DNA from 4 places in the Robertmurraya mesotrionivorans genome. Region 2 is predicted to be linked to each of the others. Evidence: riboswitches for the same ligand, from Rfam matches in the RefSeq annotation. Region 2 holds a riboswitch; each other region holds the start of a gene.
The links. Region 2 has a riboswitch for S-adenosylmethionine ahead of metK (methionine adenosyltransferase). Riboswitches for the same ligand answer to the same signal wherever they lie in the genome.

Region 1 (7,806 bases), on a different contig from region 2:
TTTCGAGGCTTGGAATCATTCCATGGTATAGATGCAAATCTGAACCACAGATCGAAGAGGCAGTGACTCGTACAATGATGTCATCTGGAAGCTGAATGACTGGATCAGGTACATTTTTGACTTCTACATGTAATAACCCTTGATAAGTAACAGCCTTCACCTTATTCACCCCTTCTAATCAGTGAGAGTCAGCAAGTAGTGAATAAGTGCATCCTGCTCAGATTCAGAGAATCCTGTCGTTTGATCTACCCAAAAGGAATGTCCTTTACCAGTCACATTCGCAGTGGATAAACTCTTGTTCTTTGTATTGCTTTCAATCACTATTTCTCTTAACCTTGAGTCAACCATCGCTTTTAGACTATGGTATGGATCAGGAAGCTTCCCTTGTAAAATGGTTTCTGCTACTCCAACCTCTCCATTTGGACCAACAGCCACTCCGCCATCGTGTAAGTAAGGAGCACTTCTAGAGAGGTTATAAAGGCTAATGGTTTTGTAGGCTCCCTTTGTATTCGTAAATCCCCAAGCTAGTTTAAGCAACTGCTCTTGTTCAGGTGTTGTTTTAATTACATCTATTTTTGGATTGTTAGGAAGTGGTACAGACGTTCCCTCTTCATATACTTTTGGTACATCGTGGTAGTCCTTTAATGGCGAAAACCCCTTTGAACGTGAGGCATTCGTTTTTATTTCCTCCACTGAAATCAACTTATTGCTCGTTGCAAATGTCCCTGCATGGCAAGAAATACATCCTGCTTTTGTAAATACTTTTTCACCCTTCTCTGATTTTTCATTATCCTTTTGTATTCCACTTGGTACCGGAGAAAGAGAATTCATGTATGCACTCATCGCGTTTAATTGTTCATATACCTTATACCCAGCCGAGCTTGATAAGACCCCTACAGATGTCATATAGGAGGTTTTTGGATAGGTGGGAGATTTAGTCAATTGATTCACACCAGGTACTCCCGGGGTAGGGTCTACTTTCGCAAAAAAGTCAGATGGCTTTTGCGATGACTTTCCATCATAACGATACTTTGGATTCGCTGCATTTTGTAAAACGGTTCCCAAATATACTTCCTTATCTATTTTCATCGTATACTTACTAATCTCAGAGGCTGAGACCGCATCCATATTTTGTGAATGGGCATTATTAATCGCTGCCGAAATCCCATCAAAAGGACCGATTTGACCTTGTCCGCTCCAACCAAATGGACGATCACCATTCGTCATCGCGTCAGGAACTTGAACAGGATTATTATGTAAATCAATGGTCGTGTCATTACTCCCTGCAGGCCATTTAATAATCTCTGCATCCACGAATTTTTCAAACTTATCTATATCAGGTAAGGCATCTTTTGTTCCATTCGATGTTTCTATTTGTACAGAGCTTTGACTAATATACTCTTTAATATCCTCTAGTTCTGTATGAGTAAAATAGGAGGCTGTATTAGTACCCATCGCAAGAGCTAGACCGATTTGCAAATCCGTATTGGGGACTCCCTCCATAATTTTCCCCTTTTCATCAACGGAGGCATGACAAGCAGCACAGCTAACACCTGCTTTTAATCTCCCTTCATCAAACACTACCTTAAATCCAACTGGTGTCTTAGCCCCTTTAGCCACATCAAGACCTGTATCAATTAAGTCACCTTTTTTTATGCTGAAATCACCAACTGAAAAATCTTTATACGCTTCGACCCTGAGGTTATTCGTACCCTCCCCATTTAATTTTAAGATCGCCTTTCCAATGTTGCCTAACGTTAAGGCCCCGTTAAACATACCTAAAATATCTGAAAAAAACACTTCATTCCCAAAGGTCTCTTCATAAAATAATTTTCGCCCTAACTCAATCTGTTCAGGTGTTCCCATCTCCACTTGGTTTGACACAGAAGCTATTTTCGATTTTTTTTCTGATTCCCTTACATCTTCTGCTTCCGGTACAAATGCGTAATCAATCGAAACATTTGTCAATGTATAGATTGCAACACCGAAGATAAGCATAATTACTCCAAACAAAATTAATAGTTTTCTCATTCTGCACCTCCATAGCAAACATATTATTTGCCCTATGGAGCTTTACGATACAAAAAAAAGACGCAATAATTATGCATCTTCTCCTAGAAACTATAAACCATATTCAAATGATCTCTTTTTAGACCGATCGGTGATACTGAATAACGTTTATATAAGACAGGTAGCTTTATACATTCTAGCTCGCCTTCGTATAAGAAGCTTCCGTATATACGACCATCAAGCTCTTTTACAACTTCTTGAAGGATATTTAAATGCTTTGAGTTTTCATTTAAAACCGCTTTTAAGCTAAGCCATTCCTCCTTATTTTGCAGAGGAAATACCGCTAATTGAGTACTTTCGTTAGTCTCTTTTTCATTTTGAGCTTGATAGCTATATCGATGAACTTTCTGCAACGGTTGTTTTTGTTGTTCAATTTGTACTAAATCTTCAATCATAGCACTTGCAGTAGCCTTTGAACCAGCTCCTGGTCCTTGGAGCATAAGAGTCCCAACCAAATCTGTCTTAATAACTATGCCATTATCTACCCCCTCCACATTGTAAAGAGGATGTTCGGTGCTTACAAACGTTGGCTTTACGGTTGCCTTGATTCCCTCATCCTCTCTTTTCAAAGAGGCCAGCAGCTTTAGCCTTAATCCATGCACCTCACCTAAGGCTAGATCTTCTAATGCGACTTCTTCAATCCCAATTCTTTCAACCTTTTCCCAGTCGGGCTGCTCATGGTAGATTAAACTGCTTAAAATCATTTGCTTGTAGAAAGCATCTCTACCAGAAATATCACTTTCTGGGTTAGCCTCTGCGTAACCGAGTTGTTGTGCCTCTTGCAGGCATTCTCCAAAGCTTAATTTCTCATTTCTCATTTTTGATAAGATGTAATTGCTCGTTCCATTCAAAATACCCTCTAGAACTAAAATCCCATTCACTTGAAGGAGTTGAATAATCGTTCTAAGTAAAGGAATCCCTCCCGCAACGGCTGCCTCAAACGTTAAGAACTTACCTTTATTTAAAGCATATTCCGTAAGCTCCTCACCACGATTAGCAAGCAATTCCTTGTTTGCACTTATAACATGACAGCCACGATCTAAAAATAACTGTATATAGGAATAGGCTGGTTCAATACCAACAATTGCTTCGAACACATAGTCTATTTTTGGGAGAGCTAGGATTTCCTCAATCTTTGTAGTTACAATAATATTCTTGGGAAGCTGACGTTCCTTTTCTGTCTTCACTAATATACCAACAATTTCAACCTTCTTACCAATTACCTTTTCCAGCTTCTCCTGATGAGTATGAAGGATGGAATCATACACACCTGAACCTACCGTACCAAATCCTAAAAGAACCACTTTTACCGTTTCCATCATGTTTTCCTCCTCTGATAAAATAAAAAACCCTCTTCCAAAGAAGAGGGTGTATTGTTATCATCTCTTCTTATCTGTCAAAGCACGATTGCTTTGCAGGAATTGGCACCGTGTTTTCTATAAAAAGAAAATCGGTTGCCGGGTATCATCGGGCCAGCCCCTCCACCACTCTGGATAAGAAATCCAATATTCAGTTGATTTATGGATAATAATAGCACAAACTTTTTTTAAAAGTAAAGAAGAATTATAGAATCTTACAATTTTGCCATAAGATTATATATATCTTGAAGAGTCTCATATCCCTTTCGCTGAGCTTTATCAATAAAAATACACCACAGAACAGCTGTCAATTTAGCGTCTCCTAGTGCATGATGTCTATCCACTACTTCTATTCCATACCGCTCGCAAATATCTTCAAGCTTGTTTTGGGTTAATTCTGGATCGGCAACTCTTGATAGGAATGACGTATCAATGATGCGATGTTTCTGAGGGGCTTTGAATTGTTTCCAGTTCGCTGCTTGCAAGAAGTTTTTTTCATGATTTGAATGGTGTGCAACAAGTGGCGTTCCTCTAGCAAAGTGATAAAAATCCAGCAGAACATTTGATAACGGCGGCGCACTCTTTAGCTCCTCTTCAGAAATTCCTGTTAACTCCTTCACCTGGACTGGAAGTTCTTTATCATATTGAACTAAAGAATAAAAGGACTCGACTTCTTTCACATACGCACCTTTTGTCTTTATAGCACCAATAGACAAAATTTCATCGCCTTTTTCAGGAAAGAAGCCCGTTGTTTCAAGGTCAAAAACCGTCACCTCTAATTCAGACAATGGAATCAGTAAGGCATTGTCTGAATTCAGTTCTTTTTGAATTTGACGCAAAAAGGCAACATGCTGACCGTTTTGTCCCTGTAAGCCACTGTATACATTTGTCCCCAATTTCCCCTGGATTCCCCTCACAAAATGAATAAATGGTTCAAACGCCATGATTTCCACCCTTTTCAATCATTCTATGAACGTATTGCTGCAGCTTCTTTCCATCTTTCAGTATCTTTTTAATTAATTTTTGATTGTCTTTCGTAAGTTTTTTTACATACAAATAGTGGGAATCATCATAAGAAGCCGTAAAAGAAAGGTGATCTAATCGGAACTGAAGAAGTTGCGAAAAATTCTCCTGATATTGAGATAACTCCTCATACTTCTCTAATTTGTTTAGCTCTTTTAATCTACCTATTGTACTAGTCTCGATTATTCCTTCTTTCCATGCCAATAGCCGAACTGCATTCACATATGGTATAAAAGCAGAATACTTCAAATCAATAGCTCCAGCATGTATTCCCTTCTCCTCAACAATGATTTGTCCTAGTGGACCAATCGTCTTTTTTACATGTTTTACATTTTCTAATAATCGGCCTAAAAATTGAGGATGGGAATGACTATATTCGTGGATCACGTTTTTTAAATGGTAAAGGAGATCATGGTCACCTACAAGTTTTCTAGCATCATAGAAAATTTGCAAATTGCGAATCGAAACCCAACTGCTCTCCTCCATCCAACTTACCACCTGTTTATTCCAGCTGGCAGATGTTTGACACCATAGTGGATTTGAACTCATTACCTTACCATCGCACAATGGGTAACCAACTATTTGTAATCCAATTGATAATTCCTTTCCTAATTCACTAAAATAAGAACCTGCCTCTTGACTATCTTCTTGAAAAATAATCCCATGATCTTGGTCACTTATTAATCCTTGTTCAAATCGTCCCCCGCTACCAGTAATAAACCATACAAAGGCACACGGTGGTTTAGCATTCATTCGGGCACTCGCAGCCTTAAATACCTTAATCATAATCTCGTCGTGGAACTTATTTAGAGAATCTGAATTTGATATATACTCTGCAACATGAGTTTCTTTCCATAATTTTATTGATTCATATGAACTCAAATCCTACACGCCCTTTAAGTAGATAAGGAAAGCCCCATAAAATGAGGCTCTCCTTATTAATTATGAAGAAACTTTTTGATTTTCACTAGTTAAAAATACTTCTGGGTATCCGTAGCTACCATGTTCACTTACATCTAGACCCATAATTTCTTCTTCTTCAGTTACACGCAATCCTCCAAGTACTTTCTTTGCAATCACTAGGATGACAAATGAGACGACGAATGCATATAAACCTGATACACCAACACCCATTGCTTGAACTCCAAGTTGCTCTAAGCCACCGCCATAGAATAAACCAGGCTTACCAACTGTCGCTAATTCTGGTGTTGCAAAGAACCCTGTTGAAAGTGTTCCCCATACCCCAGCCGTACCATGTACAGATAAGGCAAAGATCGGGTCATCAATTTTACGTTTTTCAAAGAATCTCGCGCTATAGAATACTAGAATTCCAGCTACAAATCCGATCACAACCGCTGCCCACGTATCAACGAAAGCACATGATGCTGTAATAGCAACCAGACCTGCGAGTGCACCATTTAAAATAGTTGGAATATCTGATTTTCCTAATACAACCCAAGAAATAATTAGTGCTGCCACTGCACCAGCACCTGCAGCTAAGTTCGTATTAAGTGCTACAAATCCAAAGAATCCAGCATCAACTGAAACGGTACTACCAGCATTGAATCCAAACCAACCTACCCAAAGAATAAGAACACCTAATGCTGTGAATACTTGGTTATGTCCATAAATATTGTTTGCAGAGCCATCTTTGTTATATTTCCCAATACGAGGCTTTAATAGAATAGTAGCTGCTAGTGCCGCCATCGCTCCCGTTAAGTGAACAACTGTTGAACCAGCAAAGTCTTGCTTCCCATGTTCCGCTAACCAGCCACCGCCCCAGATCCAATGAGCAACGACCGGATAAACTAATGCTGAGAACAATACTGTAAAGATTAAATATACGGATAATTTTGCACGTTCAGCAAACCCACCAAGAGCAATTGTTATGGCAATTCCTGCGAATGCTAATTGGAATAAGAAGAATACTGAGGAATTAAGTGCTAAATCTAATTCTGCTCCACCATAGAAAAAGTTTGAAGCACCAACGAAGAAGTTAGCATTGTCACCAAAAATAAATCCAAAACCGACTGCCCAGAATACTAATGAAGCTAAACCGAATGTAAAAATGGTTTTACCAGCAATATGACCAGCGTTCTTCATTCGAGTGGAACCTGCTTCTAGCATGATAAATCCACCGATCATGAAGATAACTAACACTGCTGATACCATTACCCATAGACTGTTCATTAAGTAGTTTACATCCATTTTTCTTTTCCCCCTAAATATTAGTTGTGTAACTTTACTTAACATTATAATGTCATAAAATATAACATCAGTTCGATTAAGTTTATTTTATACGATATCTATAAAGAGTCAATATTATTTACAAACATTCTGAAAATACCATGTTAGATAATCTAACAAACCCTATGTGTAACCCCTTTCTTTATGGTTTGACAACAAAAAACACCATCTTCCACAAGGAAAACGGTGTTATTTCGTGCTTATTTCATCAACGAGCTTTTCAGCTACTCTGCGATAATGATTGCTAATATTAATTAATGAGGCGATAAGGAGAACATTCTTTAAATAAAGATTCTCTTCTTCAGTGGTATCTTCCATTTCTTCAATCACATCTTTCCAGTGTGACTTTACCTCTTCGTTAAAAGATGTAACATTTTTCATGGTCAAATTTAGGTAGGATGTATAGAATTTCTCTAAATCAAGATTACCTGATTGGATACCGTCGTTCAAACCAACTAATGTTGTCTTAATATCATTAATAGACAAGCCACCCTTAAGCTGGAATATGAGACTAATTAGTATAAGGTGCTCCTTTGAATACTTCTTATTTTTTATCGGAATGAACAATTTATCCTTTGCGTAATTGTTTATCATTGTTTTCGTTAATAATTTCTCATCTTTATTTCTTTTCTTATGATTAAATTTCTGATCAAATAATTGAATAACTTGATCCATATATAAATCAATTGCCGGGATATCATCCATTGTAATTTGTTGCTGCAATCCTAGCTCGTCAATAAGCTCGTCAAGATGTTTCATAATACTCTCCTTTTTTCTTCTATATACATTTCAATTTTACTTCACAATTCTGCATAAGTAAATGTTGACTAGTTGTTGTAATGTGTATACTATAATAAGTAGTTATAAAAACTACATGTAAAAAAAGGAGAGAAGCACATGCTTTCTTATATTAGAGAACCTATCAATGGTCTTACCCATTTGGCAGGAGCCATTCTTTCGTTTATCGCCCTCTTAGCGTTGGTGATTAAAGCTTCCATTACAACGAGCTCCGCTTTAGCAATTACATCAGTTATCATTTTTGGGTTAAGTATGATATTGCTTTATTCAGCATCAGCCACCTACCACATGGTTGTTGCAAAAGATTCGG
Region 2 (7,806 bases):
GGTTGGTTAACAGCTCCCCAGTCAATCTTGTCCTTTGTAGAAACTTCTTCAACAATGTATTTGTCTTTTGGAGACCGACCAGTATATTTTCCTGTTGTTGCTCGAACAGCTCCTGTCGAAGTCAAGACTCCTTCGTTTCTAGTAAGAACCTTTTCGACTAATTGTGGTACAGATAGTTGCACATGCACATGACCAGAGGCTACCAATTCACTTAATTGATTAGAAATACGGACAGAGTTCATCTGATGACTACCTACCTTTATTTGTTATTTTTTAATTAGTATAACACATTAACTTAATTAGTCTATACTATTTATAAAAATATTAGAGGGTGCAAGAAAAAACATCTTATTCGACCTATTTTTTAAGCTTTTCATTTCATAAAAACAAGAATCCGAGTTAATAGTCTATACTATTAAAAGAAGGGACGAATTTAATTGGAAATGATCGCATTATATGATGCTCAGTGTTCATTATGTCAAAACACCAAAAGGCTCTTTCAAAAGCTTGATATTAGAAAAAAGGTGACGTGGATGTCTCTTCAGGAATATGAGAGAAAAGGTTTTAGCCCTCAGTTCAAGGCAGTGGATCTTAGAAGGGAAATTCATATTATTAATCCAGATGGTAAGGTACTTGTGGGATATTGGGCTGTAAGAAGGCTATTGCTTCTTTCTCCTATTACATGTTTGTTCGGGTTAGTGCTTCACCTCCCCTTCGTACATTTAATTGGAATCCGGGTTTACCGACTAATAGCAAAAAATCGATACAAACTCAATAAAAGGAAATGCGCAGATAACAGTTGCTCATTATTTGAAGAATGAATTAACTATTTTTCATAAAGATGTTGACAGTATTTGACGTGATACGGTATTATTCTACATTGAACGGATACTCTCTTATCCCGAGCTGGTGGAGGGACAGGCCCTATGAAACCCAGCAACCTGCTTTAATAATTAATTACAATAACTGTAATTAATATAAAAGAGAAGGTGCTAACCTGAGGCAAGGATTTTAGTCCTTGAACGATAAGAGCGAAAGGCGCAAATTACTTTGCTATCACCCTTTCCTCAAGCAGGGAAGGTTTTTTATTTTGCATAAAGTTTTTATTTGGGTGGGTAATTTTTCAAACCTCCATAATAAAAATGGCATGTTTATTTCATACTACTTAGGGAATGAGTTCCGTATCAAATGGAAGGTTTTGTTTATATAATAAGCATACCTTTTTCTCAAGTATAAATAAATAGGAGGTCAGGAGATGTCAAAAAAACGTCGTTTATTTACATCCGAGTCAGTTACTGAAGGTCATCCAGATAAAATCAGTGACCAAATTTCAGACTCAATTTTAGATGCTATCTTAGCAAAAGACGCAAATGCTCGTGTTGCTGCAGAAACGTCAGTAACAACAGGTTTAGTATTAGTTGCTGGGGAAATTACAACCTCTACATACGTAGATATTCCAAAGATTGTTCGTGAAACAATTAAGGAAATTGGGTACACTCGTGCAAAATATGGTTTCGATTCTGAAACATGTGCGGTTTTAACTTCAATTGATGAGCAATCAGCTGATATTGCAATGGGAGTTGACCAAGCACTAGAAGCACGTGAAGGGTCTATGTCTGATGAAGAAATCGATGCAATTGGAGCAGGTGACCAAGGGTTAATGTTTGGTTTTGCATGTAACGAGACAAAGGAGCTTATGCCTCTTCCGATTTCTTTAGCGCATAAACTAGCTCGCAGACTAACTGAAGTTCGTAAGGATGATATTCTTCCTTATCTTCGTCCTGATGGTAAAACTCAGGTTACAGTTGAATACGATGAAAATAATAAGCCAGTTCGTATTGATACAATTGTTATTTCAACACAGCACCATCCTGAAGTAACTTTGGAGCAAATTCAACGTAATCTTAAAGAGTATGTTATTAACCCTGTTGTACCAGAAGAGTTAATTGATGAAGATACAAAGTATTTCATTAACCCAACTGGTCGTTTCGTTATCGGTGGACCACAAGGTGACGCTGGATTAACAGGACGTAAGATTATTGTAGATACGTACGGTGGTTATGCTCGTCACGGTGGCGGTGCATTCTCTGGTAAGGATCCTACAAAGGTTGACCGTTCAGCTGCCTACGCTGCTCGTTATGTAGCAAAGAATCTTGTTGCTGCAGGTCTAGCAGATAAAGTAGAAGTACAACTTGCATACGCAATCGGTGTTGCACATCCAGTTTCTATTTCTATTGATACTTTTGGAACTAGCGAAGTAAGTGAAGATGTTCTTATTGAAGTTGTACGTAATAACTTCGATCTTCGTCCAGCTGGAATCATTAAAATGCTTGATTTAAGACGTCCTATCTATAAGCAAACTGCTGCTTATGGTCACTTTGGCCGTACAGATGTAGATCTTCCATGGGAGCGTACAGATAAAGCTGACACGCTTCGTAAGGAAGCTCTTGAAAGATAATTATAATAGTAAGTAATCAGCCGGGAGTTACAGAAAATTTGTAACTCCCGGTTTTTCTTTACGTCTATAAGGGTATGGTGGTTTAGAAGCAAAAAGGGATGTAAACAATGGGTAGTAAGCTTGAATTTTTAGGAAATGCTCAATTAGACAGTGCGATTCGATAATTTTAGTGGTAGTATTAATAGGTATTCTTTCTGAATGGAAGATTAAACTCGTAAGAACGGAGTAGGTGAGTTACATACATGTGTGGTTTTATTGGATGTGTTCATGACAAATCGCAAGTGTTTAGTGATGGACAAAAACAACAATTTGAAAATATGAATAATGTGATTACGCATCGAGGACCTGATGATGATGGATATTTCTATGATTCTCATGTTCAATTTGGGTTTCGTCGGTTAAGTATCATTGATATAGAAAGTGGGCATCAACCTCTTCATTTTGAAAACGAAAGATACTGGATTATCTTTAACGGGGAAATTTATAACTATGTTGAGCTAAGAGAAGAACTAATGGCAGAAGGGATAACCTTTGCAACAAGTTCCGATACAGAAGTAATTATTGCCCTGTATAGCCATCTGAAGGAAAAAGCTGTGGAGAAGCTTCGTGGAATGTTTGCCTTTGTTATTTGGGATAAGGTTGAGAAGACGCTTTATGGTGCACGTGATCCATTCGGCATCAAGCCTTTCTTCTATTTTGATGACGGGGAAAAGACATTCTTTGCATCTGAGAAAAAGAGTATTTTACTTGCACTGCAAAATGATGTATTAAACTATGATTCTTTACAGTATTACTTAACATATCAGTTTGTTCCTGAGCCTTATACGATGTCAGAAGGAATTTCAAAATTAGAACCAGGACACTACTTTACAAAGAAAATCGGATCTGAAATGGAAATTAAGCGTTATTGGAAGGCGCATTTCCACCCAGTAAGAAAATCAGAGAGTGATTTTGTAAAGGAAATTAGAGATGTTCTTTTTGATTCTGTCAAAATTCATATGAGAAGTGATGTACCTGTTGGTTCGTTCCTTTCTGGTGGAATTGACTCTTCGATCATTGCTTCCATTGCAAAAGAATTTCATCCAGCAATTAAGACATTTTCTGTAGGTTTTGATCATAATGGGTTTAGTGAGATTGATGTCGCTAAGGAAACGGCTGATAAGCTTGGAGTAGAAAATATTAGCTATATCATTACTCCAGAAGAGTATATGAATGAAGTGCCAAAGATTATGTGGCATATGGACGATCCGCTTGCAGACCCTGCATGTGTACCTTTATATTTTGTGGCACGTGAGGCACGTAAGCACGTTACGGTGGTTCTATCTGGAGAAGGTGCAGATGAGCTATTTGGTGGCTACAATATTTATAGAGAGCCTCAGAGTTTAGAGGTGTTTAATAAAATTCCACAGGTTGGAAAAGCATTTTTACGTTTACTAGCGAAAATGATGCCAGAAGGTATGCGTGGGAAGAGCTTTATTGAACGTGGTTTGACTCCTTTAGAAGAACGCTATATCGGAAACGCAAAAATGTTTAGTGAGCTTGAAAAGAGTGATCTTCTAAATACGTATAACAAAGGTTTAGATTTCACGAATATCACAAAGCCTCTATATAAAGAAAGTGAAGGCTACGATCCAGTTGACCGTATGCAGTATATTGATATTCATACATGGATGCGTGGAGATATTTTATTAAAGGCTGACAAAATGACCATGGCTCATTCGTTAGAGCTTCGTGTTCCATTTTTAGATAAAGCAGTTTTTGATGTTGCTTCTAAAATTCCAACAAGTTTAAAAACAGCCAATGGAACAACGAAGTACGTTCTTAGAAAAGCAGCAGAAGGAATTGTACCAGAGCATGTTCTTAATCGTAAAAAGCTAGGCTTCCCTGTTCCAATTCGTCACTGGTTAAAGGCTGAGATGAATGAGTGGGCGAAGACAATTATTAGAGAAAGTGATACAGATTATTTATTAAATAAGACGTATGTGCTTCAATTGCTTGAGGATCACTGCCAAGGAAAAGCCGATAATAGCAGAAAGATTTGGACGGTTCTTATGTTTATGGTATGGCATCAGGTGTATGTAGAAAAAAAGTATTCCTTCGAGAAGGAATACTTAGCGGAAAAAGTGTTACAAAGCTAATTAGCGAGGGAGGTAGGTAATTGCCTGACTTCCCATTTGCACCCAGGATTCTTCAAAATCCATTATGGGTGCTTTTTTATTTTTTTCACCTGTTAATGGATCGTTAAAGTATACATAATCCTTATCAAAGCCTGTTAATAAAACAGAGTGTTCTTTGTAGGTAATATCAATCACACCACTTGGAGTATGCCAGGTCACAAATTGATTGGATGACAGCTTTTTAAAAGAAGTGTTGGTGATCACCCAGACAGGACGCTTGTCAGAAAGGTGTATTTTTAGATCATTAAAAGGTGAACCGGTTAAATCTTCAATTTGTCCAGGTAAATATTTTTCAGCTAGTTCTTTAATGGGTTTATGGTACACGCCTAAACCAGGTAGTTCTTTTGTATACATGCTCCCTACAAATCCGTCATTAGGATGACCGTAGTAAACTTTTCCACCGGAGACCTTGTAGGTTGTAGTGTCTTTTTTGATTTCTTTAGCAAGAGTCATCTTATCTACTGAAATATTTGCGTATTGTAATAGCATGGCTAAACTCGTAACTTCACAGCCACGTGGAAGTTCAGGGAGTTGGTTGATGACCGGTGCATCTAAGAGAACGGTTTGTTCTAACGGAATAATCGTAAGGTCAGTCCTATCATCGATAAAAGTGTTCGTCGAACGTAAAGGGGCTTGTACCCAGGTCTTCATTCGACCTACCGCTTCCGCAATATGTGGTGTTTGTGCAATAAATAAGATGAAGAACCCTAGTAAAACCATTCCAATAATTGAAAAAGAAGTTTTAAGAGAAGGACTTTTCTTTATAAGACGTGTAAAAATAAATAGTAGGATGATTAAAATCCCTATTAAAATGATTAGTGTAGTCATGGGCACCACCGATAAACAATTAGTTAAGCATTCTATTATTAGTTATATCGGCATATTTCCTCTAGCTTCAAGATACTTTTTCTAATAATTCTTATTTTTGTATCGATTTGTAGTATTGTCCTTTTTCTACGTACTGGTTCATGATTCTGTCACGATCCTTAATATCTTCCTCAGTTAACTCACGAATCACCTTGGCAGGGCGACCAAACGCGAGTGTGTTCGGTGGGATTTTCTTTCCTTGAGGAACTAAACTTCCGGCTCCAATGAATGCACCTTCGCCAATTTCTGCCTGATCTAGTATAATAGAACCCATTCCAACTAAAGCTTTCTTTCGGATGACGCAGCTATGCAAAATAACTTGGTGACCGATGGTGACTTCGTCTTCAATTATAAGCGGATTATTTGGACTTTGGTGTAAAATAGAGTTATCCTGAATATTCACGCGGTCCCCTATGATTGTTGGGGCAACATCTCCGCGGATAACAGTACCGAACCATATGCTTGTTTGTTCACCAATGACAACATCTCCAGTTACCGTTGTATATTCGGCAAGGTACGCAGTTTCGGCGATTCTCGGGGTTTTATCATGATAGGGATAAATCATAAACATCCTCCTTAATGTAATCATATATATTTACTATAACGAATTTACATAATATTTTCTTATACTTTTTTAGAAGGGGCAATACATATGTGGAAATGGGAAGCAGAAGGGAATGCTAGAGCAGTTATTGTTATCGTTCATGGGGCGATGGAGCATCATAGAAGATACGGTTGGCTTATTGAGCAGTGGAGAAATTCGGGCTTTCATGTCGTCATGGGTGATTTGCCTGGTCATGGATTAACGACAAGATCAAGAAGAGGGCATATTGATTCATTCGAAGAATATGTGGATGAAGTAAAAAAGTGGATTGATGCATCCTATCAATTTGATTTGCCAGTATTCTTAATTGGTCACAGCATGGGAGGACTGATTACACTAAGGCTTCTACAAAAAGAGCGATTAAATGTAGCTGGTGTCATCCTTTCGTCTCCTTGCTTAGGTTTAGTGAACAAGCCTTCTCCAATCTTACACGCGGCAACCTTTATTTTAAATAAAGTGTTCCCAGCCTTACGAGTGTCCTCAGGAATCTCTTTGGACATGGTGACGAGAAATGAAGATGTAAGAGAGTTGGACCTTAAAGACACTTTATATGTAAAAAAGATATCTGTACGCTGGTATCGTGAGCTAGAAGAAGCGATGAAGAATGCATTCGCAATGATTAAAAGAACTCAGGATACACCTTTATTGGTCGTTCAAGGTGGGGATGACAGGGTCGTAGATAAAGAGAAAGTAAGAAATTGGTTCAACTCTGTCCCTTTATCAGAAAAACGTTTCAAGGAATGGCCAAAATGCTATCATGAAGTGTTTAATGAACCAGAACGGGAAGAAGTATTTTTATATGTTAAAGATTTCGTGGAAGGTCAATTAAAAGGACTAGGATATATCGTGTGAGTGAGGTGAACTGAATGAGTGTTCCAACAATGCCCATCAGCTTAATGACGGAAGTATATAGGAAGGTTTTACCTGCTGTTCATAGAGAACTGAGGGGTTGGAAGGCACGAGCGGAAGAAATACCGAATCTAGAGCTTCGGAAGCAAGCACTAGCTAGCATTGAACACAAAACGTTTCATTGTGAAGGCGGTGGAATTCTTTCTTTAATGGGAATGGACCGCTATGAAGAAGCGATTCGATTTATTGTTGCTTATCAGACGATTAGTGATTATCTAGACAATTTATGTGATCGGAGTACTTCGCTTGATCCGAATGATTTTGCGACGTTGCATGAATCAATGGAACATGCTCTTACCGTTGGGAAAGAGCAAAAGAATTATTATGAGCACCGTGAAGACCAAGATGATGGAGGGTATTTACATGACCTAGTGGCAACCTGTCAGGAGGTCCTTGCAGGGATAGATAAGTACGAAATGATTCGAGAACACTTGCTTGAGTTATGCCGCTATTATTGCGATTTACAAATACATAAGCATGTTCAACTTGAAGAACGAATTCCTCGACTCAAAAATTGGTTTGGTAAGCATAGAAGCAAAATACCTGAAATGGAATGGTATGAATTTTCTGCTTGCTCCGGTTCTACTTTAGGAATTTTTTGCCTTGTCTCATTTGCCATGAGCGAAGGATTTACTCATCACCATGCGGATTCCATTCGTGAAGGATATTTCCCTTATGTGCAAGGATTACATATTCTTCTGGATTACTTTATCGATCAGGAAGAAGATCTAGATGGTGGAGATCTAAATTTTTGCTTTTACTATAAAGATGAAAAAGCGCTGTTTGAACGA
Region 3 (7,806 bases), on a different contig from region 2:
GTATTTTGCGAAAACCAGACGAACATGGAAATAACGATTGCATTCGATAAGGATGCCACCGATCCAACTGAAAGATCGAAGCCATCAACGGTTAAGCTGATTGTAATTCCAATTGCAATGATGGTTACAATTGAAATGGAACGCAGGATATTTACAATGTTATTTCCCTGGATAAAAGCTGGATTGGCCAATGAAAATATGATAATGAGTGCAATGATCGTAATAATCGTTCCATATTTATAAAAAAATTGAAAAAGATCAAATGACGTTTTTGCTGGGGTCTGTTTCTTTGCTGTTATGTTTGCCTCCATCTTACCTGCCCCCTGTTGAATAGAATAATAGTTCTTCTTCATTGGTTGAGTTTGTTTCTAGTTCCTTCACTGACCTTCCATCATAAAGAACATAGACCCGATTAGTAATTCCCATGATCTCTGATAGCTCAGATGATGCATAAATAATAGCCTTTCCGCGGCTTGCCAGCTCGGAAATAAGATTAAAAATGTCCTTTTTTGCGCCAACGTCTACACCTTTGGTCGGCTCATCAAAAATATAGACATCAGCATCGGCTACGAGCCACTTACCAATTGCAACCTTTTGTTGATTACCACCAGAAAGATTTTGAACTTTTGTTTCTTCAGAAGGTGTCTTTATTCCAAGACGATTGATCATTGCTTTTGCAACTAACTTTTCTTTTTTGCGATCCAAGAAGTTTAATTCCTTTGAAAAACGTCCTAAATTCACTACGGTTAAATTTGATTCAACTGATTCATATACAAGAATACCTTCTTTTCGGCGCTCTTCAGGGACCAAGGCAAATCCATTCTTAACAGCTTCATAAGGATTTTTAACGCTAACCCTTTTTCCGTTAACCTTGACTTCTCCTGCCATTAATTTGCCTTCAGCCCCGAATAGGACTTTACAGAACTCGGTCTTACCGGCACCTACAAGCCCAGCGATTCCCACAATCTCTCCTGCTCTGACTTTCATGCTGAAATCTTTAATCTTATCTCTATCTGTAAGTCCTTTTACCTCAAGGAATGTGTCTCCAATGGTCATGAATTTATCAGGAAACTGTTCACCGAGTTTTTGGCCAAGCATATGCTCCACTACTTTGTTTTGGGTGGTATCCGAAATTCTCTGTCTCTCGACTACTTCCCCATTTCTCATAATCGTTATTTCATCACAAATCTCAAAAATCTCTGGAAGTCGGTGTGATATGAAAATAATTCCAACACCACGTCTTTTTAATTCTTGTACTATACGAAATAATTCATTTGTTTCTGTATGGCTAAGAGGTGCTGTCGGCTCATCCAAAATGAGAAATTTACATTCTTTCGACACGGCTCTCGCGATTAGGACCATTTGTTTTTCTGCCAATGTCAATTCACTTACTAGTTTCTTAGTAGGAAGATTCAAATTCATTTCCGATAGGATGGTGGCCGCTTTCACATGCAGGCTTTTCCAATTGACCCATTGCTTCTTTCCCATGTTATGTACCGTGTCCATTAACATGATATTTTCAGCAACCGTTAAATAAGGGATCAGCGCTGTATCCACTTCCTGATATACAATTTGAATTCCTGAATCCATGGCACTCTTGGGGGAACGAATGGAAAGAGGCTGTCCATTCATTGTGATTTCACCAGTATAGTGGTCGTATGCCCCTGAAAGAACCTTCATCAGCGTTGATTTCCCAGCACCGTTGGCTCCGATTAAGGCATGAGTTTTCCCGCTTTCAACCGAAAAGTCCACCTCATTTAATGCTTTTACACCGGGAAATTCAATTGAGACATTCTTCATCTCTAAAGTGGTCATTGTAACCGTCCTTTCAAAGAAACACTCTCTTTATCTTGTGAAAAGAGAGTGTCTATCAATAAGTCCCTTACTTCTGATAGTGTTCCTTCAACGTCGTCATCCAGTCTTCTTCAAATTCCGTCGATTGGCCCCATCCTTCAATGATTTCAGTTAGATTGACCATATTAACAGGATCTTTTGATTTCTGAAGATCTTCTTGAGAGATAAGTGAAGCTTCCAAATCATAAGTTTGTGGTGTTTCCTCGCCTGCTAATTTCTTCGCAAGTATTCTCATATTTACTGCACCAATCAACTTAGGATCAACAGCTGCCGTATATCTCCAAGCACTGCCTTCTCTTTGGATTTCCTGCAAATCAGCATTTGAAACATCGATTCCATAGATTTTAACTTCTTCTCTGCCAGCTTCTTTTAACGCGCGAGCTGCACCGATAGCAAAAGCATCCCATGTTGCAAAAATCGCATCAAGTTCACCCTTAGGGTATTTATTCAGCATCGCGGCAACAGCATTTTGGGTTTGAACACTCGTATCAGCTGCTGCCACCCCAAAGCGCTCCACTTCTTTAATTCCAGGATTTTTTGCTAATACATCTTCATAAACTTTATTTCGTCTAACCATCGGCGGGAATCCGTCTACCCATAGGTATGCAATATTGGCTTCCCCTTTTGTTTCCTTTACTAATTGGTCCAATGATAGAGTAGCTAACGCTTCATCATCTTGTGATACAAGAGTAACACCGTCAACACTAGTTAAATTTGCATTCGAGTCAAATGCGACTACGCCCTTTCCTGCGTCAACAATTTTCTGTATGTCATTAACGGTAGCATCATCATCACCGTGAGAAATAATAAATCCATCATAATCTTGATTTAACGCTTGGTTAATCGCATCATGAAATTTCGCTGTATCTCCATTTGCAGTAAATACATCCACTTGGAAACCGAAAGCTTCACCTTCTTGTTTCGCACCAGCTAAGAATTGAGCTGTGTGATCGTCCCCGCCAATTTTACGAATAACTTTGATTTTCGGCTGGTCTCCATTTGCAAAGCGTTCAGGTACACCTTCAATCGGTGTGTTTGATCCTGTTGCTTCCTTTGTTTCTCCCCCTGATGCACAGCCTGTAAGCAAAAGTGTTGCAGCGATTGCTGATACAAATGTACTTCTTAAAAAGTTCTTCTTCATGTTTTTTTCTCCCCTTTTTGTTTTCTATGCCTTCTTACCAACGTTGCTCTTAGGAGAGTTTTTTTATTAGGCTGTTAAAATTTTACTGAAGCGCAAATCAATAGCCCAGTTTAACACCGCCTAAAATATAAAAAACCTCTCCAGAAAAGAGAGGTTTCATCACAAAATAAGGACTACTCCTCTCTTATCTCTCAAAACAATTTCTTGTTTTGCAGGATTTAGCACCAATTCCAAACGGAACGGTTGCTGGGCGTCATCGGGCCAGTCCCTCTGCCACTCTTGATAAGAGAACGTATTTATTCATTTACTTTAATAAAGTATAAAACTTAATTTAATATTCTATTAACAAATTGTCAATAGTATTTTCTAAATATTTTTAATAGAGATATTTTTCCAAAGACAGCCAGAATAACTTCTGCCCATGTATTAAGTTCATCAAAAGTCCCCACTTTACTCTAATAAAGATTCTCACCGTCTACGACGAATTGGTGAACTATAGCTAAATTGAAAGCTATAATTAACACAAACGAAATTAGGTGAATTCGTTATTATGTGATACACTTTATTTACCATTTGATTTACTTTCTTACATTGTGCCCTGCTCATTCAGTGAGTGGGGATCCTTGTTATTTAAAAGAAAAAACAGACTCTAAAAAGAGCCTGCTTAGTTTGTTTTTATTATTAAGCTTTACGTACGTTAGCTGCTTGAGCTCCACGTTGACCTTGCTCAACGTCAAAAGTAACTGCTTGACCTTCGTCTAAAGATTTAAAACCGTCCCCTTGGATAGCTGAGAAATGAACGAATACGTCTTCTCCGGCTTCACGCTCGATAAATCCGAAACCTTTTTCTGCGTTAAACCATTTTACTTTACCTTGTTCCATTTTGTTTCCTCCTGCTGTGTGCTTTGCACACAATGTGTTACTATCCTTGGACTCAGTGATCATCAAGACGAAAAGTTAATCTTATACTATCCTTTACACCGAACAAAAATAATTCTACTAAAGTTTAACATTTTTTATAAGTATTTGCAAGAAGACAACTGACTTATAATTTCTCTGAAAACTACCTCTTTAAGTATATCAACAAAAAAGAGTGTCAATCCTTCTGGAATCACACCCCGATTCGAGACTATTTTTAACATCTTACATATTTGCGTTTGAAACCAAGCTTCCCTCTATCCATTTCTTTTTGAATACTTTCGTATGCGTTTAGTAAACTACTTTTTTTACTGTCCCGTTTGACTTCTACAATTCCTATTTCCTTCGAGATCTCGACTGCCTTTTCATGTTGCGGCAAATAGGAAATTCCCACGGTGTATACGAAATTATTCATAGCGGATTTGGTTCGTTCTGGCGAATCATGAATCGAACTTTTCACAGTATCAAGCATATTGGATATCTTGCTTTCGGAAAATTCTTTGTCTTTGCGATTCCCTAACATCCAGCAGTAGCAACTCCATCCGGCAGACATTCTCAACTCGTCACCACTTGCGATCCATTTATCAGCTACTTCTTGTGCAATATCTGACTCTGATAAAGTTACTGCTACCACATAATCGGAAAGCATATAAAAATACGCTCCATCCATCCAACGATCAAAATCCGACTCAGTCATGGCTTTTGGGTCTGCAATAATGCCAGCAAAGTACATTGCATCGTAGTTACCCGTAGCATAAAGCTCATCAGCTAAATCTTGATTGATTTTTATTTTCTTTGCGATTGGTTTCATAGCACCTGTAGCTACGCCAAAAAGTGGCTCGTGCGCACCATTAGATATGTACATTTTTTTAGTTCGTTCCTTACCGAGGGCTTCAAGCTCCTGCATCACTGTTTCGAAATCCATAGCTTTGTACTTCCTTCCTAAAAATTAGCCTTTTAATAATAACCAACTAATATACTTTATTGAGTCTTCCATACATCTCAATCTTACCATTCCTTGAATCAAAAACAGAATAATACATTTATTTTCTCCATACAAAAAAGAGAACATAAAGCATTCCCAATACAAAGTAGTTACTGGTAATAGATTAGCTTCTCACAATTCCTAATTTGAAACCGATAAACAAAGTAACATGAAACCAATAAGAAGCAACCAAGACCGAATAGATTGAAAGAACATCCAACGTTTTCTTATCTCCATCCAATCAGGGGGAGGATGATCAGCATCCCATTGTTTAATTTCTTTGTTAATTGGAACATTATATTTAATAGTTATTACGGTTGCTAAAATAAACATCACGGCAGAAGCAATACGGATAGTAAGTTCGAAACCTCCAATTTCATTAGTAAATAATGCGTATATTACGGTTAGAATTACACTTAAAGGCATTAATATCGGCATAATAATTCCATATGTTTTCAGTGAATCTTGTTCAAAACGTATATGGTACTTTTGCGGTAAATGACGGATAACTGGATGTACTAAGGCAAATGAAGTAAACTCAGCACAAGCAGTGAATCCAGCTATTATCAATGTAATAAAACCTAAAAAATCCAAATTAATTATCTCCTAAAAATTTAATTAATGATATGCTGCTTATCGAATGTTCTTGTGCGAGCCGTCACAGGAGGGCATTTTTTGAGATAGTCCACAAGTGCAATCCTTTAATCCCTTTCCACTGAGAATTTTCTCCATACAATTTTCAACCCTTGACACTCGAGTTTTGGATTGTTTCGGTTGAGAAAAATAAAGAATGTATGCTCTTTGCCGTCCCGGCGTCAATGCTTCAAAAGCAGTTTTCAAGTCTGGTGTTTCATCGAATTTATTTTGAAGTTCTTCTGGAATGATGAATTCTGTATTCTTTTTTAAAGTCACTTCCAAACCGGCTTTTTCAACTTCAATGGCTTCAAGAATGTATTCTTTCAAAATGGGTTCTAGTTCAACTATTTCTTGAAGATTGGTGAATCGAATCTGGCGTGCCGCCTGTACATTCGCGGTTTGTTGGACAAGAATTCCATGGGGATCTTTTAATAAGGCACCTTTGTGAAACAGAAGCGCACAATATTCTTTAAATCCATGTATTAAAACGATGTTTTTTTTCTCAAACGTATAACACGGATGCATCCACTTAAACTCTTCAGTCAGATCACAGTCAAGAACAATATGTCTCAACCTCTCAGATTCTTCCTTCCATTTTTTAGTTTTACTTAAATAATCATCAACTTTTGGATTCATTCTACTATTTGCCATCAAGGTACCTCTTTTCAATTTTCGATCGGCTGCTATGCTATTCGTTTATAGGACTTTCACGAAGGGAGATTTAGTTGCCACGATACTCCAAATCGATCATTTAGCCAACCAAACCTTTGACTAAAACCATAGTCCCCAATTGGCATAAGCGCTTGTCCACCCTCGATAAGTTTCTGATAAATGCTATTAATTTCCTCTTCACTATCACAAGTAACAAAAATTGAAATGGAAGGAGTAAATGAAAACTGATGCTTCAGATTACTATCAATACACATAAATTCTTGCCCTTTTAAAGAAAAAGTAGCCTTCATTACTGTTCCTTCATCTCCAGATTCATTCGCCCCATAGCGAACAATACTTGTAATTTCTGAATCCTCAATGATTGATATGTAATAATTCATTGCTTCTTCTGCTTTGCCATCTTGAAACATTAAGAATGGTGTAACTTTTCCCATTAGGTTCAACTCCTTAAGTTTTTTAGTGTAATTTTTATCTACAGTCTAGTTTGATTATTTATTTTTTCTAAAGGCAAAAAAATGATGATACCTGAAAGATATCATCATTTTAATTATCTGGAAAGGTTTTGGTGACTTTAACTTGAGTACCAGGATAATAGTGCCCTAAAATTTCTTTGTAGGTTTTCCCCTTCTCTGCCATTTCGTTTGCACCCCATTGACTCATCCCAACTCCATGGCCATGACCTTTGCCACTTACTTTATAAGAAGTTGGGGTCATTTCAAACGAACTTATTAGATAACTTCTAAAATGGCTTCCACCTATCATCGGTCGTATTTTTTTTAATTCAACATGATCCATTGAGACTTCTTCGAATAAAATAGTGCCATCAATCAACCTTCTCATGAATTCGATTTGGATTGAGCCTTTCATTGACCTTTGTGATTCATTTTTAATATTATCGACTTCAAAATAAGGAATACTTAAAATTTTTATGTCACCTTCATACCCATTTCGATTAAGCCATTTTTTAATAGATACACTAATTTTACCATCTTTCTCCTTTAACTCGTTCCAACCCTTCGATTTGATTTCTTCCAAATCTATTTGTGTTTTATGTAATGTAAAATCCCAGGGTTGAATGGGATCATAAGGATCTTGTTTGATAGGGAAATATGGGCTTGGACTGCCACCCCATACATTTTTATTACTTTCTGTTATTCCACCATTACTCGCAGAATAAAAAGCACTTATGGGCTTATCTTGAAACGTAATGATTTCTCCTTTCGTATCAATTACAGCCCTTTTGGTTTTCTTGAATTGATTGTACCCTCCGTAGACTTGATATTGAATGGTGTCGTCTAGTTTGGGATTTTTATGGGTGATTGTATAAGTACGAGCAGCTAACGTTTGTGCTTTTAAGGCCTCTATATTCCATTCGGGAAACACTTCAAATGGGACTACACCCTTTAAGTAATCCTCTAAAAGTATTTGATTAACTGGTCTAATGTTTTTTTCTTCTATATTAAACTCTACCGCCCCCATATAAGGTCTTCCATCAATGTATACTAGATGCTTTTCATCATAAGCATCAGGATATAAAATGAACGGGCTATCTAGTTCCATTGTTGACTCACCACAAGCAAGAAACATTTTCCCACCTTTA
Region 4 (7,806 bases), on a different contig from region 2:
TCAGCATAGTGTTAAAGTTGTCAATAGTTTTTAATATAAGTCTGTCCGACGGTCTGAAAATATCGGAATCGTGTTGCGGACTTTCTTCACTTCTGCCAAATCAATTTGACCAGTAACAATGGATTCAAGTTCGTCTCCCTCTGCAATTACTTCTCCCCAAGGATTAATAATCAATGAATGACCAGCAAATACATTGTCGGGATCTGAGCCAGAACGATTGCATGCTATGACAAAGCATTGATTTTCAATAGCTCTAGCAATTAATAAAGATCTCCAATGATTCAAACGAGGGAGAGGCCATTCAGCAACAACCACGATGGTCTCCGCTCCTTCTGTCGTATGAGCACGAATCCATTCAGGAAAGCGAATATCATAGCAAATCAATCCTGCAAACAAATGATTGCCGAGCGCAAAAATCCCTTTTGTACTTCCTGATTGAAGATGTTCGTGCTCGTTCATCAGCTTAAAAAGATGCGCTTTGCTGTATGTGGAAACAAGTTCTCCTTCATTATTTATGACAAGCAGTGTGTTATACACACCGTTGTTTTCTTGAGAAGCAACAGATCCACCAACTATATGCACACGATGTTGTTTAGCTAATTTCTGCAAAAATTCAATGCTCTTTTTTGCTTCCACGTCTGCAAGAACATCGAGGCGGGTTAAATCATAACCTGTTGTCCATAACTCTGGAAGAATGACTAAGTCAGGTTTTTCAGCCATTGCTGACTCTATTAATCTTTCCGCTTTTTGAAAGTTTTCTTCTACATTTCCAAAGCTTATGTCCATCTGAATACAGGAAACTCTCATAAGAAACCACCTTTTCTAAAAAAATATTAGTAAAAATACTTTACAAGTTGTCATTTACGATATACATTTGTGACTAGTTTTTCAATATAAAAATTGCCAATTACCCGAATATATAAAGTAGGTGGAAAAATGATGATATATCCTCAATCAAAATTATTAAAAAGCTTACCTAAACAATTCTTCGCTTCACTTGTTGCAAAAGTAAATAAGCAGATCAGTGATGGTCATGATGTGATAAACCTTGGACAGGGAAACCCTGATCAACCGACAGCTTCACATATCGTAAAAGCACTGCAAGTGGCAGCAGAGAATCCGAATAATCACAAATACTCTCCCTTCCAAGGCTTCGCATCATTAAAAGAGGCTGCTGCGACATTTTATAAAAGAGAATATAACGTAGATATCAATCCAGAGAAAGAAGTTGCCATCCTTTTCGGAGGCAAAGCTGGGCTTGTTGAAATCCCACAATGCCTATTAAACCCAGGTGAACATGTTCTCGTCCCCGATCCGGGTTATCCTGACTATTGGTCGGGAGTTGCTCTTGCACAAGCAGAAATGATTACGATGCCATTGAAGGAGGAGAATCAATTTCTTCCCGATTATTCAGCTCTAACAGATAGCGAGCTTGAAAAGGCTAAGCTTATGTTCTTAAATTATCCGAATAACCCGACAGGCGCAATAGCCAATGCTAATTTTTTTGAGGATACGGTTGCACTAGCTAAAGAGCACGAGATTTGTGTTGTTCATGATTTTGCCTATGGAGCGATAGGCTTTAATGGTCATAAACCGATTAGTTTTCTACAAACAGAAGGTGCAAAAGACGTAGGGATTGAAATTTATACGTTATCTAAGACGTATAATATGGCTGGTTGGAGAGTAGGCTTTGCGGTTGGAAATGAAAGTGTCATTGCAGCCCTTAATTTGTTGCAAGACCATTTATATGTAAGTCTTTTTGGAGCTGTCCAAGAAGCGGCAGTTGCCGCATTAACTGAGTCTCAAAGTTGTGTTCGTGAGTTAAATGCATTGTACGAATCTAGAAGAGACGTCTTTATCGGAGGACTTCAAGAATTAGGTTGGAATGTCGTAGCTCCGGAGGGGTCATTCTTTGCATGGCTAAAGGTTCCTACTGGTTATACATCTGAACAATTTTCAGATCTATTACTAGAAAAAGCACATATTGCTGTTGCCCCTGGAGTTGGTTTTGGTACATGGGGAGAAGGCTATGTCCGAGTTGGGTTACTAACCTCGGAAGCACGTTTGCGAGAAGCGGTTGAAAGAATTTCAAAGCTCCAAATTTTTAGTTAATGTATTGACAGTCGAATTAAATTCTGGAATAATCAAAATCAATTGAAAGTATAAACAATAATTCCATAATGAAAACATTCGTTTTCTTATCAAGAGCAGGTGGAGGGACGAGCCCGACGAAGCCCGGCAACCGACTTACATGTTTTGTAAGCACGGTGCTAATTCTTGCAGCAAAGGCTGATAGATAAGGAGATGTTAGTTTACGATACTAACCTCTTCCTGATGATAAGAAGAGGTTTTTTTATGTATATGCGTATAGGAGAGAAAGGACGAAAGCAAATGAGTGAGATCATCGCAACGTACTTGGTACATGACGCCAAACACAATCCTGAGAAAAAAGCAGAGGAAATTGCGCTTGGTTTAACGGTTGGTTCATGGACTCAATTACAAAAGCTTGAGCAAGAGCAATTGAAAAAATATAAAGGTAGAGTTATTTCCGCAGAAAAATTACACATAGATGAACATACGAATGAAACGGTAGCGGTGTTAAAAATCGCTTATCCTTCAAATAACTTTTCGCTAGATCTTCCAGCTATTTTAACAACGGTGTTTGGAAAGCTGTCTCTTGACGGGAAGATTAAGCTATTAGATCTTGATTTTTCACAAGAGTTAAAATCGGCTTTTCCAGGTCCTAAGTTTGGTATTAATGGTCTAAGAGAGAAGCTTGGGGTATATGATCGTCCGTTATTGATGAGTATTTTTAAAGGAATTCTTGGTAGAGATCTTCCATTCCTCTTCAGCCAATTGCGCGAACAGGCATTGGGTGGAGTCGATTTTGTAAAAGATGACGAAATTCTTTTTGAAAACCCATTAACTCCTTTTGAACAGAGAATTACTGGTGGAAGAGAAGTTCTGCAACAGGTTTATGAAGAAACGGGACATCGTACCTTGTATGCTGTGAACTTGACAGGACGTACGTCTCAATTAATTGACAAAGCTAAAAGAGCAAAAGAACTTGGTGCGGACTTACTATTATTTAATGTGTTTGCGTATGGTCTTGATGTTCTTCAAGAATTACGCGAAGAAGAGGGTGTTGGTCTTCCGATTATGGCACATCCAGCTGTGAGTGGAGCACTCACTTCGTCTGATGTATACGGAATTTCTCATTCCCTACTACTTGGAAAATTGTTGCGTTACGCTGGAGCCGACTTGTCTCTATTCCCATCTCCATACGGTTCGGTGGCTTTGGAAAAGAAAGCAGCATTATCGATTGCTGAAGCGTTAACAGATCAATCAGAAGCTATGAATAAGGGCTTTCCAGTGCCTTCAGCTGGTATTCATCCTGGACTTGTTCCACTTTTACTACAAGATTTTGGCTTAGATAGTGTCATTAATGCTGGTGGTGGCGTTCATGGGCATCCGGCTGGTGCGAAAGGTGGAGGTCTTGCTTTCCGCCAAGCTATTGAGTTAAGTCAAAAAGGATTGCCATTGAGAGAAAACTCGCAGCAATATCCTGAACTGGCAACTGCAATCGAACTGTGGGGAGTCACTGAGGTGGCGAAACAATCATGACCAAGAAAATAGCCGTATTTTGTGATTTCGATGGCACGATTACCGAGAAGGATAATATTATTGCCATTATGAAAAAATTTGCTCCTCCCGAATGGGAAGCGCTGAAGGACGACATATTATCTGAGAGGATTTCGATCAGAGAAGGAGTGGGAAAGCTTTTCTCGTTACTGCCTTCCTCAAAAAAAGAAGAGATCATTACGTATTCATTAGAAAATGTTAGAATTCGCAAAGGATTTCCTGATTTTGTGAAGTTTTTGAAAGAACAGGATATTCCTTTGTATATTGTTAGTGGTGGTATTGATTTCTTTGTATATCCCATTTTACAAGCTTATGGCCCTTTTTCAGGAGTGTATTGTAATGCTGCTGATTTTAGTGGCGAATATATCAATATTCTTTGGCCAAATGCATGTGATGAACATTGCCAAAATGATTGCGGCTGCTGTAAACCTAGTATTATTCGTGGGCTTAAAGAAGATTTCTACAAAGTCGTTATTGGTGATTCAGTAACCGATTTGCAAGCAGCTAAACAGGCTGATCTAGTCATTGCAAGAGAACTACTATTAGAAAAATCGAAAGAGTATGGCTTGAATCATAGAGAGTTTGTTGATTTCTATGATGTGATCAAGCATATGTCGAAGGTTAGGAGTTGATTGGATGAGTCTGTTAACAGAACGTTGGGAGCAGCTTGCTGATGTGAAGGATGAGCTTGCTGTTCGAGATTGGTTTATGGGAACGAGCGGGAATTTAGCTATAAAGGTTAGCGACAATCCTATACAATTCTTAGTAACAGCAAGTGGCAAGGATAAGCGGAAGCGAACGTCAGAGGATTTTCTGCTCGTCGATGGAAATGGAAACCCAGTAAATGAGACACATTTGAAGCCATCTGCTGAAACCTTATTACATGTGGAAATCTATAAAAAAACAGCTGCTGGTTGTAGTTTACATGTTCATACGATTGATAATAATATCATATCTGAATTATATGGCGATCAAGGAGAAATCACCTTTACTGGCCAGGAACTCATTAAAGCATTTGATTTATGGGAAGAGGATGCCGTTCTTCGAGTTCCCATTATCAGTAATCCAGCACATATTCCGACACTAGCACAGGAGTTTAGTGAGCATGTAAAAGAGGATAAAGGCGTTGTGTTAATCAGAAATCATGGGATAACCGTTTGGGGAAAAAATGCATTCGAGGCAAAAAAACTACTCGAAGCATCCGAATTTTTATTTCGCTATCATCTAAGACTTTTAGAATATAAAAAATAAAATTTAAAGGAGTAAAAAAATGGCACATATCGTATTTCAAAGTACAAAAGAAGAAATTAAAGATCAAAAAGAAGTGGCAGCGTTTTTACAATCTCAAGAGGTAATCTATGAGCACTGGGATATTACAAAACTTCCTAGCAACCTTCAAGAGAAATATATTTTAACAGATGAAGAGAAAGCAGAAATCTTATCTGTATTCTCAACTGAAATTACCGAAATTTCAGAGAAGCGTGGATACAAAGCACAGGATGTTATTTCTCTTGCTGAACACACTCCAAACCTAGAGCAACTATTAACGAACTTCCAACAAGAACACCACCATACAGACGATGAGGTCCGCTTTATTGTTAGTGGACACGGAGTGTTTATTATCCAAGGATTAGACGGAGAATTTTTCGAGGTGTTTCTAAACCCTGGTGATCTTATTTCAGTTCCTCCGAATGTTAGACATTATTTTACCCTTCAAGAGGATAGAAAAGTTGTTGCCATCCGTATTTTTGTAACAACTGAAGGATGGGTTCCAATCTACGAAAAAAATGAAGTAGAAGCTTAAAAATAGTTTTCAAGGCACTAGAGTCTAAACACCTAGTGTCTTTATTGCTTTTGGTGGATAAAATCGATAATTGTCGAAAAGTAATAGGGATTTTAGGGTGTTTTTTGTCGTATACAGAAATATTAAGAAAACTATGTCTTATTTTGCGATTCTATTTACTTTTATTCAAATTCTTGCAATAATTCATCAAGTGATGATTTTTATTTAGGGGATTTAAGGAGTATTAGGAGGTTAACGGGGTGCAGCAGAATAGCAGAGAAATGCTTGCCACGATTCAACAAATGAGAGAGAAAATGATTGAATCTGCACAAGCAAATGGTCTAGGTGGGGAAGAGACAATTGAGTGTAGTCAGGAGCTAGATAAGCTAATTTTTGAATATCAATGCTTATCACAAGAGAAGAAGAAAAGCAAAAAAGAAATAAAGATTACCAGAAAACAAGCTATGTTTGTATGGCCTAATAACATCATATGCGTTTAAATAGATTGAAAAGGAAGGAGACGATAGCGCTCCTTCCTTTTTTGTAGGTATTCTAATGAATAGCTCGTTTTTTAAATCTTCCCCCTCTAACTTCGGCAATGTCTGCAACGGCCAGAAAGGCATTACTATCTAGATCCTCTACAATGAGCTTGAGCTTTGCTTCTTCCAGTCGTGTAATGACACAGAAGATAACCTTTTTATCGTCTCCTGTATAGGCTCCTTCTCCAGTAAGGAAGGTGACACCCCGGCCGAGTCGAGCCAAAATCGCATCACCAATTTCTTTATGCTTATCGCTAATGATCCATGCAGATTTTGATTGATCTAACCCTTCAATAACGATATCAATTGTTTTAAAAGCAATAAAATAAGCTAGGATCGAATACATCGCTCGGTCCCATCCAAACACAAATCCCCCGGTACCAAAAATAAAAATATTAAAAAACATGATCACTTCTCCAACAGAAAAAGGAACCTTTTTATTGATTAATATGGCAAGGATTTCTGTGCCGTCCAGTGATCCTCCATAGCGGATGACGATTCCTACACCAGCACCTAAGGCAATCCCTCCAAAAACCGTTGCTAACAGGATGTCATCAGTAAAGGCAGGAACAGGATGTAGATATACGGTTGTGATTGATAATATGGTTATAGCGAAGAGTGTAGATAGTGCGAAGGTTTTTCCGATTTGTTTATATCCGATGAAAAAGAATGGAACATTTAAAATGAAGATGATTAGACCGATTTTAATCGCAGTAATATGAGACAAAATAATTGAAATCCCGACGATTCCACCATCCATAATTTGATTGGGTATAAGGAAAATCTCTAATCCTACAGCCATTAGGATAGCGCCAATAAAAATAAAAATAGCTCTTTTAATAATACTCTTTTTCGGTAATTTTCGGTGCTGTATATGGTTCTCTAAATTCATTTGAATGGCTTCATGAATAAGTTGTTTTTCCATTAAGTCACCTCCATTTGTATTGATACTTGTTATTTATTATACAATAAATCGTTTCTATGTAGGTAAATCTGGAACTTGATCACTCAAAGGGAATAAAAAAGCGGCATGTATCACTCATGCCGAATTCATATTAGGAAAAGAGGTCAATTAACAATATCATAAATAGTAAACCAGAAATAAAGGAATAAGTTGATGTTCGTTCATTGCCATCCCCATGACTTTCAGGTATTAACTCTTTATATATAATGAACAGCATAGCACCTGCTGCAAAGGCTAGACCATATGGGACGAGACTTTCAACAAAGGAAGTTAAATAGAAACCTAGTAAACTTGTAACAATTTCAATTGCACCTGTTAAAGTAGCAACTATAAACGCTTTGCCTTTTTCAATTTTTTGATTCACTAAAAATAGTGCAACTAAAAATCCTTCTGGAGCGTTTTGGAGTCCGATTGCAAAAGCGATTAGATTACCTGTATTACCTTCAGCATTTGTAGCATAACTAACTCCAACTGATAATCCTTCGGGAATATTATGGAGCGTAATCGCCGCAATAATCAACATCGCTTTTTCATCAAATTCCATTTCGTATTTTTGAGTCGTATGCTGTAAATCAATATGAGGAATTCTCATCTCTAACCAAGTTAAGGTAATTACCCCTAAAAGGATACCAATCATTAGTGGTATAAACCCGCCAGTATTAAGGGCTTCAGGAATCAGGCCCATCGTGGAAGCTGCCATCATAATACCCGCCGTAAAAGCAAGTAAAATATCTCTCCAACGGTGTGTCACAGATCGATGCATAAACAAAATGATTGCTGCTCCTAATCCCGTTGACATAGCGGAGAGAACACTTCCAAGCAAAACTTCATTCATTCAGGTTCCCCCTAAAATTAAAACTTAGGTAATACACTCTATT

Region 1: linked by a shared signal. The riboswitch ahead of ACRX5O_RS13210 (homoserine dehydrogenase) and the one ahead of metK (methionine adenosyltransferase) in region 2 are both predicted to bind S-adenosylmethionine.
Region 3: linked by a shared signal. The riboswitch ahead of ACRX5O_RS21345 (sugar ABC transporter substrate-binding protein) and the one ahead of metK (methionine adenosyltransferase) in region 2 are both predicted to bind S-adenosylmethionine.
Region 4: linked by a shared signal. The riboswitch ahead of ACRX5O_RS13380 (2,3-diketo-5-methylthiopentyl-1-phosphate enolase) and the one ahead of metK (methionine adenosyltransferase) in region 2 are both predicted to bind S-adenosylmethionine.

The regions. Positions count from the first base shown of each region.
Region 1 covers NZ_JBPCCH010000007.1:84,525-92,330, reverse strand. Annotated here, with positions in the region: gene ACRX5O_RS13220 (alcohol dehydrogenase catalytic domain-containing protein) at 1-160, opposite strand, end outside; gene ACRX5O_RS13215 (electron transport protein) at 175-2,031, opposite strand; gene ACRX5O_RS13210 (homoserine dehydrogenase) at 2,115-3,389, opposite strand; SAM riboswitch class I at 3,457-3,570, opposite strand; gene ACRX5O_RS13205 (exonuclease domain-containing protein) at 3,644-4,372, opposite strand; gene ACRX5O_RS13200 (DUF294 nucleotidyltransferase-like domain-containing protein) at 4,362-5,333, opposite strand; gene ACRX5O_RS13195 (ammonium transporter) at 5,394-6,659, opposite strand; gene ACRX5O_RS13190 (DUF1836 domain-containing protein) at 6,888-7,457, opposite strand; gene trhA (PAQR family membrane homeostasis protein TrhA) at 7,596-7,806, shown strand, end outside.
Region 2 covers NZ_JBPCCH010000001.1:37,353-45,158, forward strand. Annotated here, with positions in the region: gene pckA (phosphoenolpyruvate carboxykinase (ATP)) at 1-242, opposite strand, end outside; gene ACRX5O_RS00215 (thiol-disulfide oxidoreductase DCC family protein) at 444-821, shown strand; SAM riboswitch class I at 894-1,032, shown strand; gene metK (methionine adenosyltransferase) at 1,256-2,458, shown strand; gene asnB (asparagine synthase (glutamine-hydrolyzing)) at 2,701-4,596, shown strand; gene ACRX5O_RS00230 (C39 family peptidase) at 4,597-5,463, opposite strand; gene ACRX5O_RS00235 (gamma carbonic anhydrase) at 5,555-6,067, opposite strand; gene ACRX5O_RS00240 (alpha/beta hydrolase) at 6,155-6,958, shown strand; gene ACRX5O_RS00245 (tetraprenyl-beta-curcumene synthase family protein) at 6,973-7,806, shown strand, end outside.
Region 3 covers NZ_JBPCCH010000022.1:1,010-8,815, reverse strand. Annotated here, with positions in the region: gene ACRX5O_RS21355 (ABC transporter permease) at 1-311, opposite strand, end outside; gene ACRX5O_RS21350 (sugar ABC transporter ATP-binding protein) at 313-1,815, opposite strand; gene ACRX5O_RS21345 (sugar ABC transporter substrate-binding protein) at 1,883-2,995, opposite strand; SAM riboswitch class I at 3,177-3,284, opposite strand; gene ACRX5O_RS21340 (cold-shock protein) at 3,677-3,877, opposite strand; gene ACRX5O_RS21335 (DNA alkylation repair protein) at 4,131-4,838, opposite strand; gene ACRX5O_RS21330 (anthrone oxygenase family protein) at 5,040-5,492, opposite strand; gene ACRX5O_RS21325 (YdeI/OmpD-associated family protein) at 5,532-6,185, opposite strand; gene ACRX5O_RS21320 (VOC family protein) at 6,242-6,640, opposite strand; gene ACRX5O_RS21315 (SpoIID/LytB domain-containing protein) at 6,750-7,806, opposite strand, start outside.
Region 4 covers NZ_JBPCCH010000007.1:121,590-129,395, forward strand. Annotated here, with positions in the region: gene ACRX5O_RS13370 (carbon-nitrogen family hydrolase) at 31-807, opposite strand; gene ACRX5O_RS13375 (pyridoxal phosphate-dependent aminotransferase) at 937-2,112, shown strand; SAM riboswitch class I at 2,196-2,303, shown strand; gene ACRX5O_RS13380 (2,3-diketo-5-methylthiopentyl-1-phosphate enolase) at 2,392-3,624, shown strand; gene ACRX5O_RS13385 (2-hydroxy-3-keto-5-methylthiopentenyl-1-phosphate phosphatase) at 3,621-4,274, shown strand; gene ACRX5O_RS13390 (methylthioribulose 1-phosphate dehydratase) at 4,279-4,893, shown strand; gene ACRX5O_RS13395 (1,2-dihydroxy-3-keto-5-methylthiopentene dioxygenase) at 4,913-5,446, shown strand; gene ACRX5O_RS13400 (Spo0E family sporulation regulatory protein-aspartic acid phosphatase) at 5,686-5,925, shown strand; gene ACRX5O_RS13405 (YitT family protein) at 5,978-6,856, opposite strand; gene ACRX5O_RS13410 (ZIP family metal transporter) at 7,020-7,763, opposite strand.